DNA from 3 places in the Bacillus bruguierae genome. Region 1 is predicted to be linked to each of the others. Evidence: riboswitches for the same ligand, from Rfam matches in the RefSeq annotation. Region 1 holds a riboswitch; each other region holds the start of a gene.

Region 1 (3,293 bases):
CTTTTCTAAAGAAGATAGGTGAGGGATCACTGCTGGCATGTGCAAGGTTGGGTAGGCTTTCCATCAGTGGGGGATGCCCCCCCACACTGATGGAAGTTTCACTTTACACAAATTCCTTTACACGTATGCGATCGTTCCCGATAATATTTTCATACGATTCCCTCTCAACAACAACATGAGATTTTCCATTTTCCGCAAACACAACTGCTGGTCGACGGATCCGATTGTAATTATTCGCCATCGAATAACCATATGCCCCTGTACAAGAGATAGCCAAGAGATCACAAGAAACAACTTTAGGGAGCGCTACATCCCAAATGAGCATATCCCCGCTTTCACAACACTTCCCTGCGATTGAAACAACCTCTTCGGCAGATTCATTCGCTCGGTTTGCTAGCAATGCTTCGTAACGAGCTCCGTAAAGTGCTGGTCGAAGGTTATCTGTCATTCCTCCATCAACTGATACATATTTACGAATGCCTGGAATATCTTTAATCGCTCCCACTGTGTACAAAGTTGTTCCTGCATCACCAACAATACTACGACCTGGTTCTACCCAAATTTCTGGAAGTGGATATCCACATGCTATAAACTGCTCGCGCACCGCATCTGTCACAGCTTGCACATATTCACCAAGAGCAAGCGGTGTATCTCCTTCCGTATAACGAATTCCAAAACCACCGCCTACATTTAATACAGAAGCTACGTAATCCATTTCTTTTCTCACTACTTCTAAAAATTTGTGAAGCACTTCAATTGCACGAACAAATCCTGCTGTCTCAAAAATTTGCGATCCAATATGAGAATGAATTCCCAGCACATGGTAATTTGATTTTTCTAATGCACGTTTCATTGCTTGTAATGCATGCCCCGTTGAAATACCAAAGCCAAACTTGGAATCATCTTGACCTGTTGTAATATATTCATGGGTATGCGCTTCTACTCCTGGAGTCACACGAAGCAGAACGCTTGCAACTTTCCCGTATTCTTCTGCCAAATCATGCAATACTTCTAGTTCCAAAAAATTGTCTACAACGAAACATCCGATGTTAGCTTCTAGTGCCATTCTCATCTCTTCTTCTGTTTTATTATTACCATGGAAATGGATACGATCAGCTGGAAATCCTGCTTGCAGCGCTGTATATAACTCTCCGCTAGACACAACATCAAGCGACATATTTTCTTCAGCAGCTAATCGGCACATTTCCATGCACAAGAACGCTTTGCTCGCATATGCTACTTGATAAGAGAACCCACTTTCTTTAAAAGCATGATGGAATGCACGACATTTCTCACGAATCGCTGCTTCATCATATACATAAAGAGGTGTTCCATATGTTTTTGCAAGTTCAGTAGCATCGCATCCTCCAATTTCTAAGTGCCCTTGCTCGTTAATGTGGCTTGTGCCGTGTAAATACATGTGAATTCCTCCCTTTTCTCTCAAAAACATCTATATATCCATTTTAATTTTTCGACAGCTTTGTCTAGCTCTGCCTCCTAGGCAAAAAGCGCCTCTATGTCAGAAGCTCCATCCCCCTCTTGTTCTGAGCGAGCCGCTTCCGCTTTTCTTTAAGATCCAGCGGCTAGAACAGTCGGTGGCTTCGCGTCTTCCGAATCTTGAGGTGGGGGTCTTACTGCCCACGAATAGCGGGATAAACAAAAAAACGCGCGGAACAATGTTCACACGCGTTTCTTATTAGAAGAATATACGATGAAAAAATAAACTTGTTGTTATTTTCTCAAATAAGAAACCGCATCAAACATCTCCAAATAGCTCTCCATAAGTCAAAAACTTATGACAGTACTACATTTATTTAATGCAGTCCCAATATATGAATAAAGTGGGTACTCATATATTTCGGCGATAATCCCTTTCAGACTATGATCATGAATACCACTTTATTTCCTATAGCTTACTTTTGATTATCGCGGCCTCTACCCTTGAGTGTAGATGAGGTAAGTCTATTTAATTTTCAATCGTCTTTTTTATTGCTATTAACAATAGCAAATGAGTAATTTATTTGTCAAATACTTTTTTAAATTGGTTTACGACAATTTATTTTCGTATTATCTGGTAAGCGCTTTACACCTATATTCTTCACAGTCCATTCACCATCATCATTTTCAAAGGTAATTGTTACTTTTTCAAACGGTGGGAGTTTTTTCCCTCCTATTCCTGGCTCGTATTTAATTATTTCAATAGAAGCACGGAACAAATATGTACCGCTGTACATTTTTTTCATACTAACGATTGTCGGACATTCATATGGCTTTTGTTTTCCATAATACTTTTGAATCGCTTCATTTATTCTCGGAAATAGCACCGAATAAAGTGCATCTTCTAATAATAACGGTTCATGTTCAGCCAAAAAAGGAGCTGGATTTCCAAGTAAAATGAAGCAGCTCACTATAAAACAACATATTTTCTTCATAGTACTCCTCCACTTTTCTATCGATGACATTATTTTATCCAGCTTCCCTTTTTCTACCCAATTATGAGAAAAGCATCCACAAATTCACTATGTTTTTATATAATAGTACACATAGTAAAAAAACATAGAGATATGTAACCGGTTATATACAGAAACGAACGGTTACTTGTAGGTAGTAGGAGGAACCCAATATGATGCAACACTTGTTTCCAAAAGTACGATTCGCTCTCATAGCAGTCGTCCTATTATGGATCAAAACATATATTGTATACAAATTAGCTTTTGATATGAAGATCAATAACGCTTTCGAACAAATCATGTTGTTCTTTAATCCGTTAGCTTCATTATTATTATTTTTCGGTTTCGCTTTATTAGCAACAAAACATCGAAATCGTATCATTATAAGTATTAGTATGGTGTTATCATTTATTTTATTTGGCAACGCCATGTTTTATGGGTTTTACAATGACTTTGTAACATTCCCAGTATTATTTCAAACAAATAACATGGCTGATTTAGGAACGAGTATAAAAGAACTATTTACATATAAAACACTTCTTTTATTTGCAGATACCATTATTTTGGCCATATTATCTCGGAAATTCCCTAGTTTTTGTGACACAACTCCTCTATCGAGAAAAGAAAAACAAATATTTTTTAGCGGTGTAACAGCAGCATTAGCCCTGCAAATGGTTATTTCAGTTATTTATAAACCACAACTCTTTTCGCATTCATTTGATCGCCAAACTGTTGTGAAAAATCTTGGCTTATATACGTATCATATTTATGATATTGCGCTGCAATCGAAATCTTCGGCCCAGCGTGCCTTCGCAAGTGGAGATAGCTTTTCTGAAATTGATA
Region 2 (3,293 bases), 310 kb from region 1:
GTGAATATGTTCTTCTTGTAATGTTGAGAACATTTTCGCAGCGACACCTGGATTAGATACCATACCTGATCCAACGATCGATACTTTTGCTAAATGGTTTTCATACTCTACAGATTCATATTGCATAGATTCACGATTTTCTTCTAAAACCGCTAGTGTTTCTTTTAAATCATTTGAATGAATAGAGAAGGATAAATGTACAGTTCCTTCATTTGTAATACTTTGAATGATAATATCTACATTAATATGAGCACTTGCTAATGTAGAGAAGACTGCGGAAAGTTTTCCTGCTTGTAGGCCTTTCATTGTTACACGTGTAATATTATCTTCAAATGCAATGCCTTTTACGATTGATTGTTGTTCCATGTCACATTCTCCCCTTACGATTGTTCCGTTTTCTTGTTCCATGCTTGAGCGAACTTCTAACATAACATTATGATTTTTTGCAAATTCGACTGCTCTTGGGTGAAGTACACCAGCGCCTAAATTTGCAAGTTCTAACATTTCATCATAGGAAATTTCATCTAATTTGTAAGCGTCTTTTACAACGCGAGGATCAGTTGTATAAACACCTGTTACATCAGTATAAATATCACATTTTGTTGCTTGTAATGCTGCAGCTAATGCAACTGCAGTTGTATCGGAACCGCCGCGGCCAAGCGTTGTAATTTCCTGATCTCTGCTTAATCCTTGGAAACCAGCTACAACAACAATCGTTCCTTTTTGTACATAAGATTGAATACGCTCTATATTTATGTCGATAATTCTTGCGCTGCCGTGTACGGGCTCTGTTGTAATACCAGCTTGCCAGCCAGTGAATGAAATTGCCTCATACCCTTTTGTTTGCAAGGCCATTGTTAATAAAGAAATTGAAATTTGCTCACCTGTTGTAAGTAACATGTCCATTTCTCGTTTACTAGGTTGATCTGTAATACTAGCAGCTAAAGATACTAATTCATCTGTACTATGTCCCATTGCAGAAACGACCGCTACAATTCCGTGTCCTCTTTCATATTCCTCAATGATTAAATCGGCAACATGTTGAATCCGTTCGATATTTCCGACAGATGTACCACCAAATTTTTGAACAATAATCTCCATGATAAGAGCCCTCTTTCAAGTTAATATAGATAAATAAATTAGGGAAAATGTTGTTAAACATAAGATGGGAAGTATAGATCTTCCTGTAAGTTATCGAAAGCAAATAAAAAACACCATCTCAAATAGGTGAGGATGGTGCTGTTACAGGAAAAAGGAAACAGAAAACGGAGCTAATAAAAAAACCGCCAAAAAAGAAGATGATCATAAAAAACATGATCTCTCTTTTTTGTAGATAGCTCTTCATATATACACCGCTGTATATATGACAGTTCTGTTTCTATTCGAAAACAGCCCCAATGTATATGCTCAGAGGAACATATACATTTCGGCAACTTTTCCTTTCATCTACATTCACTGACAATCTCTGTGTCTCCTATAGAATACTCATAAAAGTTGCGACCTCTATCTCACGTCATTAGGCGAGAGTAATTGGTTGTATGAAGTTGTTTGTAACATTTGTTCTATAGTAATCAAAATGTTGAGAGAAATCAAGTGGGTTATAAAAATTTTGAAAATTAAAATGGTTTATTGGTAAAATGAAAATGATATGTGGTTGAAAGGGGTAAATATTACAAATTTCACATATGGATGGAGGAGTGGGAATGAAAAAACAAAACCCCATTTATGTAAAAACCGAAATAGAAACTACAATGGATGAACTTTGGAAGTATACACAAGATCCAAAGATACATACGGAATGGGATGCACGGTTTACAGAAATATCGTATTTAGAGAAGAACGAAGGCGAACCACAGCATTTTTTATATAAAACAAAAATTGGTTTCGGACTTGAAATTGCTGGAGAAGGAGAATCAATAGGAGAATTACAAAAAGAAGGCGGGGAACGCATTTCGTCACTGAAATTTTGGACAGATAGTAAGCTTTCGTTAATTTCGGTAGGGAGAGGCTATTGGAAGTATAAACCGAATGAGAATAAGGTTCGCTTTAAAACGCAGTATGATTATGAAACGAGGTTTGGAGGTATAGGAAGATTTATAGATTCATATATATTTCGTCCGTTATTAGGGTGGGCAACAGCTTGGAGTTTTGATGCCTTGAAATTGTGGTTAGAAAAAGGATTTCATCCGCGTTTATTATTAAAAAGAGCTATTACATATTATCTCATTTGCTTTTTGTTGTCTTTTGTGTGGATCTATCAAGGTCTTATTCCGAAAATTTTATATACTCATCCAGAAGAGGTACAGATGCTTTCCAAGCTTATTGGTTCAGAAAATTACGCTGCCGCAATGATTAAAATGGTTGGATTTTTGGAAATTGTGTTTGGGGTGATCTGGTTGTTACCTTTCCAAAAACAGAAATTATTTTTTCTTCACACTTTTATAATATTAATATTGACAGCTGCGGCGGGATTTACAAATATCGCTAGCTTTATGCAACTTTTTAATCCGATTACGTTAAACATCATATTAATTGGACTCTCAATAATCGGTTATATGAATAGCAATAACTTACCGCAAGCGAAGAATTGTAAGAGAAGTAGAAAGGAGTAGAAAATTGACTTCCATTTACGAAACATTATTAGAAGAATCCTATCATCAGTTACACCCAAAGTTACAAAAACGGTATGCAATTACAGAAGAATATAGTTTTACAGGTGAAGGGAGGATGGACGAAATTACAGAAGGTTCTGCTGCTGTAAGAATGTTTTTAAAAGTAGCAGCAAAATTCCGGATGTTCTTTTCGGAAAGAGGGACAGAAGTACCATTTATTATCCAAAATAAAGCAGAGAAAGACAGTAAAGGAGAGACATTTGTAAGATGGAATCGGATGTTTTTATTCGGTGAAAAAAAGCGTTATTTTCATGCTGTTATGTATTTGAATGGTAAACAAAATGAAATTGTCGATTATTTTGGTGAACCGCATTTGCTCGTATCGACGTTAGCGTTTCACGTTGATGCAAAAGGAGCGATGCATATTTCATCTAAAAAACAATGGTTCTACTTATGCGGAATGAAGATTCCGTTGCCAAAGTTTTTATATGGACAGGCAAAGATTATAGAAAGTTATGATGATGAATTAGAGTGTTATCGAATACAAGTACAAGTACAAAATCCATTATTAGGACCGCTTTTCTCCTATAAGGGAACGTTTAGAGAAAGGGATATAAATTTATGCGAAATATAATAATTGGTTGCATCTATTATGTTATTTTTCTTATATTAGAATGGCTA
Region 3 (3,293 bases), on a different contig from region 1:
TATCAAAAGGAGTTATATTAATCCTTTTTGAATAGACTCTGTTCAGATTAACGATGCACAAACTATTCGTAAGAATTTTGAATCTATGACGTGTGAGAAAATAACAGTATTGCATGTAATGTAACTCTATAAAAATGGTTGCTAGTACTACCTCTCTCTCGCACACACTCTCTAACATTTTCATATATATATATTAACTTCTGATAGAGAGGAGGCGGACTCATGGCAGTATCAAGATTAAACGGCTTAGTAGAAGGCGATAAAATTCGCGTTTTTTCAGCAGGAAATGAAATTGACGCTCAAGGTGTTTTCATTCGTGTAGACAACAACTTCTTAATCTGGGTGGATAGCTTTGCAAATATTAACATTACAAGTTTAGATACAATTAGCATTCGTAAAGTTTCCTAATTACCTATAAAATTATTTAACCCTTTCACAAAAAGATACTGGGCCTATTCAAAAAGAGTTATACATACCCTTTTTGAATAGACTCTTTTTTTATAATACGCTTTACACTTTTTATATGACTAATGGTTAAATCATAATCTACGTTAATCCAATATAACCATTCATTTGTACACTCAATAAAGATCCCTTCTGTACTTGTTTCCCCGTCAAATACTTCTATCTTATCTCCTAACGAAAAAAGAGGAGGTAATGCACTCTTTTCTGTTTTTTTACTTACATTCGTTTGTATATTATAGAGTAACCTCATACATTGTTCTAAAGAAACTGCGAGTTCTTCATTTTGTTTTTTTAGCTCCTCTATCGGATCCGGTTTTTCACACCTGTACATTTCCTTTCCACATATAAAACAGTTTCTCTTTAACCAGCTCTCCATCCGTTTATCCCTCTCAAATAAAGTGCTCTTCATGATAAAAGCTGCACTTTCTCCTTCTTTTATATACATATTGTATGATGCAAATCCAGAAGTTGTTTCATTATTTAAAACATACTTTATTATCTCAATCATCTGATTATATTTATTTGCATTGACGAATAAAAATCCATTTGTTACCCTTGGTTATGTTAACTTTATATATAAATCCTCATTCGTATCTCGGTGAGGTAGAGGTTGCAATTATTAATAGTATGATTTGGGAGATGTGTGGCATCGCTGAACAAATCTGAAAGGAATAATTGCCGAAGCAAGAAGTATCCACAACGCTTTTTTGCTGGGTCTGCATTGAATAAGTGCAGGACTGTCACAAGCTGTTTGCTTGTGGAGAGCTATCGAGAGATATGTCCGTGGGTTTCTTAATAAGATTGAGAAGCGCGTGAACATATACGCGCTTTTTTGTTTTGTTTGGAACTTCAAACACATACATATCTCCTCGCTTGACTTGGTTATACTAATTTTGGAGGTAGTTTCTATGCAACAAAAAAAATGGGGTTTTTGGGTACTCACTGCATTTGTAGTTGGAAATATGGTCGGAGCTGGTATTTTCATGGTTCCGAGTACATTAGCACAAACAGCTAGTCCTCTTGGTGTTACATTAGCTTGGTTAACGACAGGATTTGGCGTGTTAATGTTAGCTCTTGTTTTCGGTAATTTAGCAATTCGTCGTCCCGATTTAACAACAGGTCCGCAAAGTCATGCTTATGCACTCTTTTCTTCACAAAAAACGAAAAAAATGGCGGGTTTTAGCATCGTATGGGGCTACTGGGTTGCAAACTGGGCAAGTAACGTAGCGATCATTACATCATTTGCTGGTTATTTATCGCTCTTTTTCCCAATTATGAAAGATACGCATGTATTATTTTCAATCGGAACGTTCAACATTGAAGTTGGAAAACTAATTACGTTCTCTATTTGTACCCTTTTACTGTGGGGGACACATATGATTTTAACGAACGGCATAAACGGTGCTGGGAAATTGAACTTCCTTGCAACAACAACGAAAGTAACAGGATTCCTTCTCTTCATTGTGGTAACGTTATTTGCCTTCCAAGCATCTAAACTTGGACAATGGTATACACCGATTATTGATAAAGAAGGCGTTTCACACGGACTATTATCACAAGTAAACTTAGCTGCCTTAACAACACTTTGGGCCTTTATCGGCATCGAGTCAGCTGTCTTATTATCAAACCGTGCTGTTTCACCAAAAACAGTAAAACGCGCAACTGTTACTGGCTTACTATTAACAGTTGGTATCTATTTAGGAATTACAATCTTAACAATGGGCGTTCTTCATGTCGATAAACTACAAGCATCTGAACGACCATTAGCAGATGCATTATCTGCAGCAATGGGACATGGCGGCGGAAAATTAATGGCGCTGCTTGCACTTACTTCTTTATTTGGATCCATCCTAGGTTGGGTTTTATTAAGTTCAGAAGTACCATATCAAGCAGCAAAAGAAGGATTCTTTCCATCTTTCTTTACAAAAACAAATAAAAAAGGGAGCCCGATTTATTCGCTTCGTATAACAAACATTATGTCGCAAGTGTTCCTATTCTCAACACTATCCGGGACAATTGCCGAGGCGTATACATTTGTTATTACCGTTTCAACACTTGCCTACTTAATTCCATATCTCGTTTCACCAATCTTCCAGCTTAAACTTGTTATGACAGGTGAAACATACGAAAATCAAAAAGGTTCTCGTATCATAGATGGAATCATTGCGGCTATTGCACTTATTTATGCACTATGGGTTATTAAAACAGGATCTTCTGATGTGAAAACATTCCTGCTTGGCATTGGATTATTTATCGTCGGATTTGCATTCTATCCATTAATGAAACGTGATGAGAAAAAAGAGAAACAAAACGAGCAAGTTGCCTAAAAAGGTAGCTTGCTTTTTTATGTACATATAAAGAAAGAAAACCTCTTCTTTAGGGTGGACGAGAGCATCTGGCCGTGTGTGGTAGCGGTCAGGACCTTTTTCTGCCACGTGCGGTGTGAAAACAAAAGATATTTTCCAAATTCACCCATGATATCGTGATGTGCATATGATAAAATAACAGAAAAAGGAATAAGGAGTATTTGCAACATGTTACAAGTTTTCAAAAAGAGAAGTGTTGTGCACATTATAGGATATTTATTAGGGATTCTTGGATGCGTTCTCAATTTAACTGTGTGTATTCGCAAATTTTATTTAAATATGGAAATGATAATAGCTCTTTCCTGCCTGCTCATATCGACAATTTTTGTCTTATTCGCGATTATTCTAAACCGCCCATCTCTTATGTGTTTAGCTGTCTTCCCTACTTTACCTATTATGTCTTTGCCTATAATGGTATTAATAATAGCTAATTGCATGTATATTGCAGCAAGCCTATGCATG

Evidence for each region. Region 1 has a riboswitch for lysine ahead of lysA (diaminopimelate decarboxylase). Riboswitches for the same ligand answer to the same signal wherever they lie in the genome.
Region 2: another riboswitch for lysine. It lies ahead of WAZ07_RS06550 (aspartate kinase); the one in region 1 lies ahead of lysA (diaminopimelate decarboxylase).
Region 3: another riboswitch for lysine. It lies ahead of WAZ07_RS19845 (amino acid permease); the one in region 1 lies ahead of lysA (diaminopimelate decarboxylase).

The regions. Positions count from the first base shown of each region.
Region 1 is NZ_JBAWSX010000002.1:160,189-163,481, reverse strand. Features, by position in the region: gene lysA (diaminopimelate decarboxylase) at 104-1,420, opposite strand; lysine riboswitch at 1,764-1,946, opposite strand; gene WAZ07_RS04975 (DUF3888 domain-containing protein) at 2,037-2,432, opposite strand; gene WAZ07_RS04970 (LTA synthase family protein) at 2,624-3,293, shown strand, end outside.
Region 2 is NZ_JBAWSX010000002.1:474,323-477,615, forward strand. Features, by position in the region: gene WAZ07_RS06550 (aspartate kinase) at 1-1,101, opposite strand, end outside; lysine riboswitch at 1,327-1,514, opposite strand; gene WAZ07_RS06555 (DoxX-like family protein) at 1,704-2,612, shown strand; gene WAZ07_RS06560 (DUF4166 domain-containing protein) at 2,617-3,246, shown strand; gene WAZ07_RS06565 (YndJ family protein) at 3,234-3,293, shown strand, end outside.
Region 3 is NZ_JBAWSX010000014.1:56,703-59,995, forward strand. Features, by position in the region: gene WAZ07_RS19835 (hypothetical protein) at 223-408, shown strand; gene WAZ07_RS19840 (hypothetical protein) at 467-796, opposite strand; lysine riboswitch at 1,062-1,241, shown strand; gene WAZ07_RS19845 (amino acid permease) at 1,374-2,792, shown strand.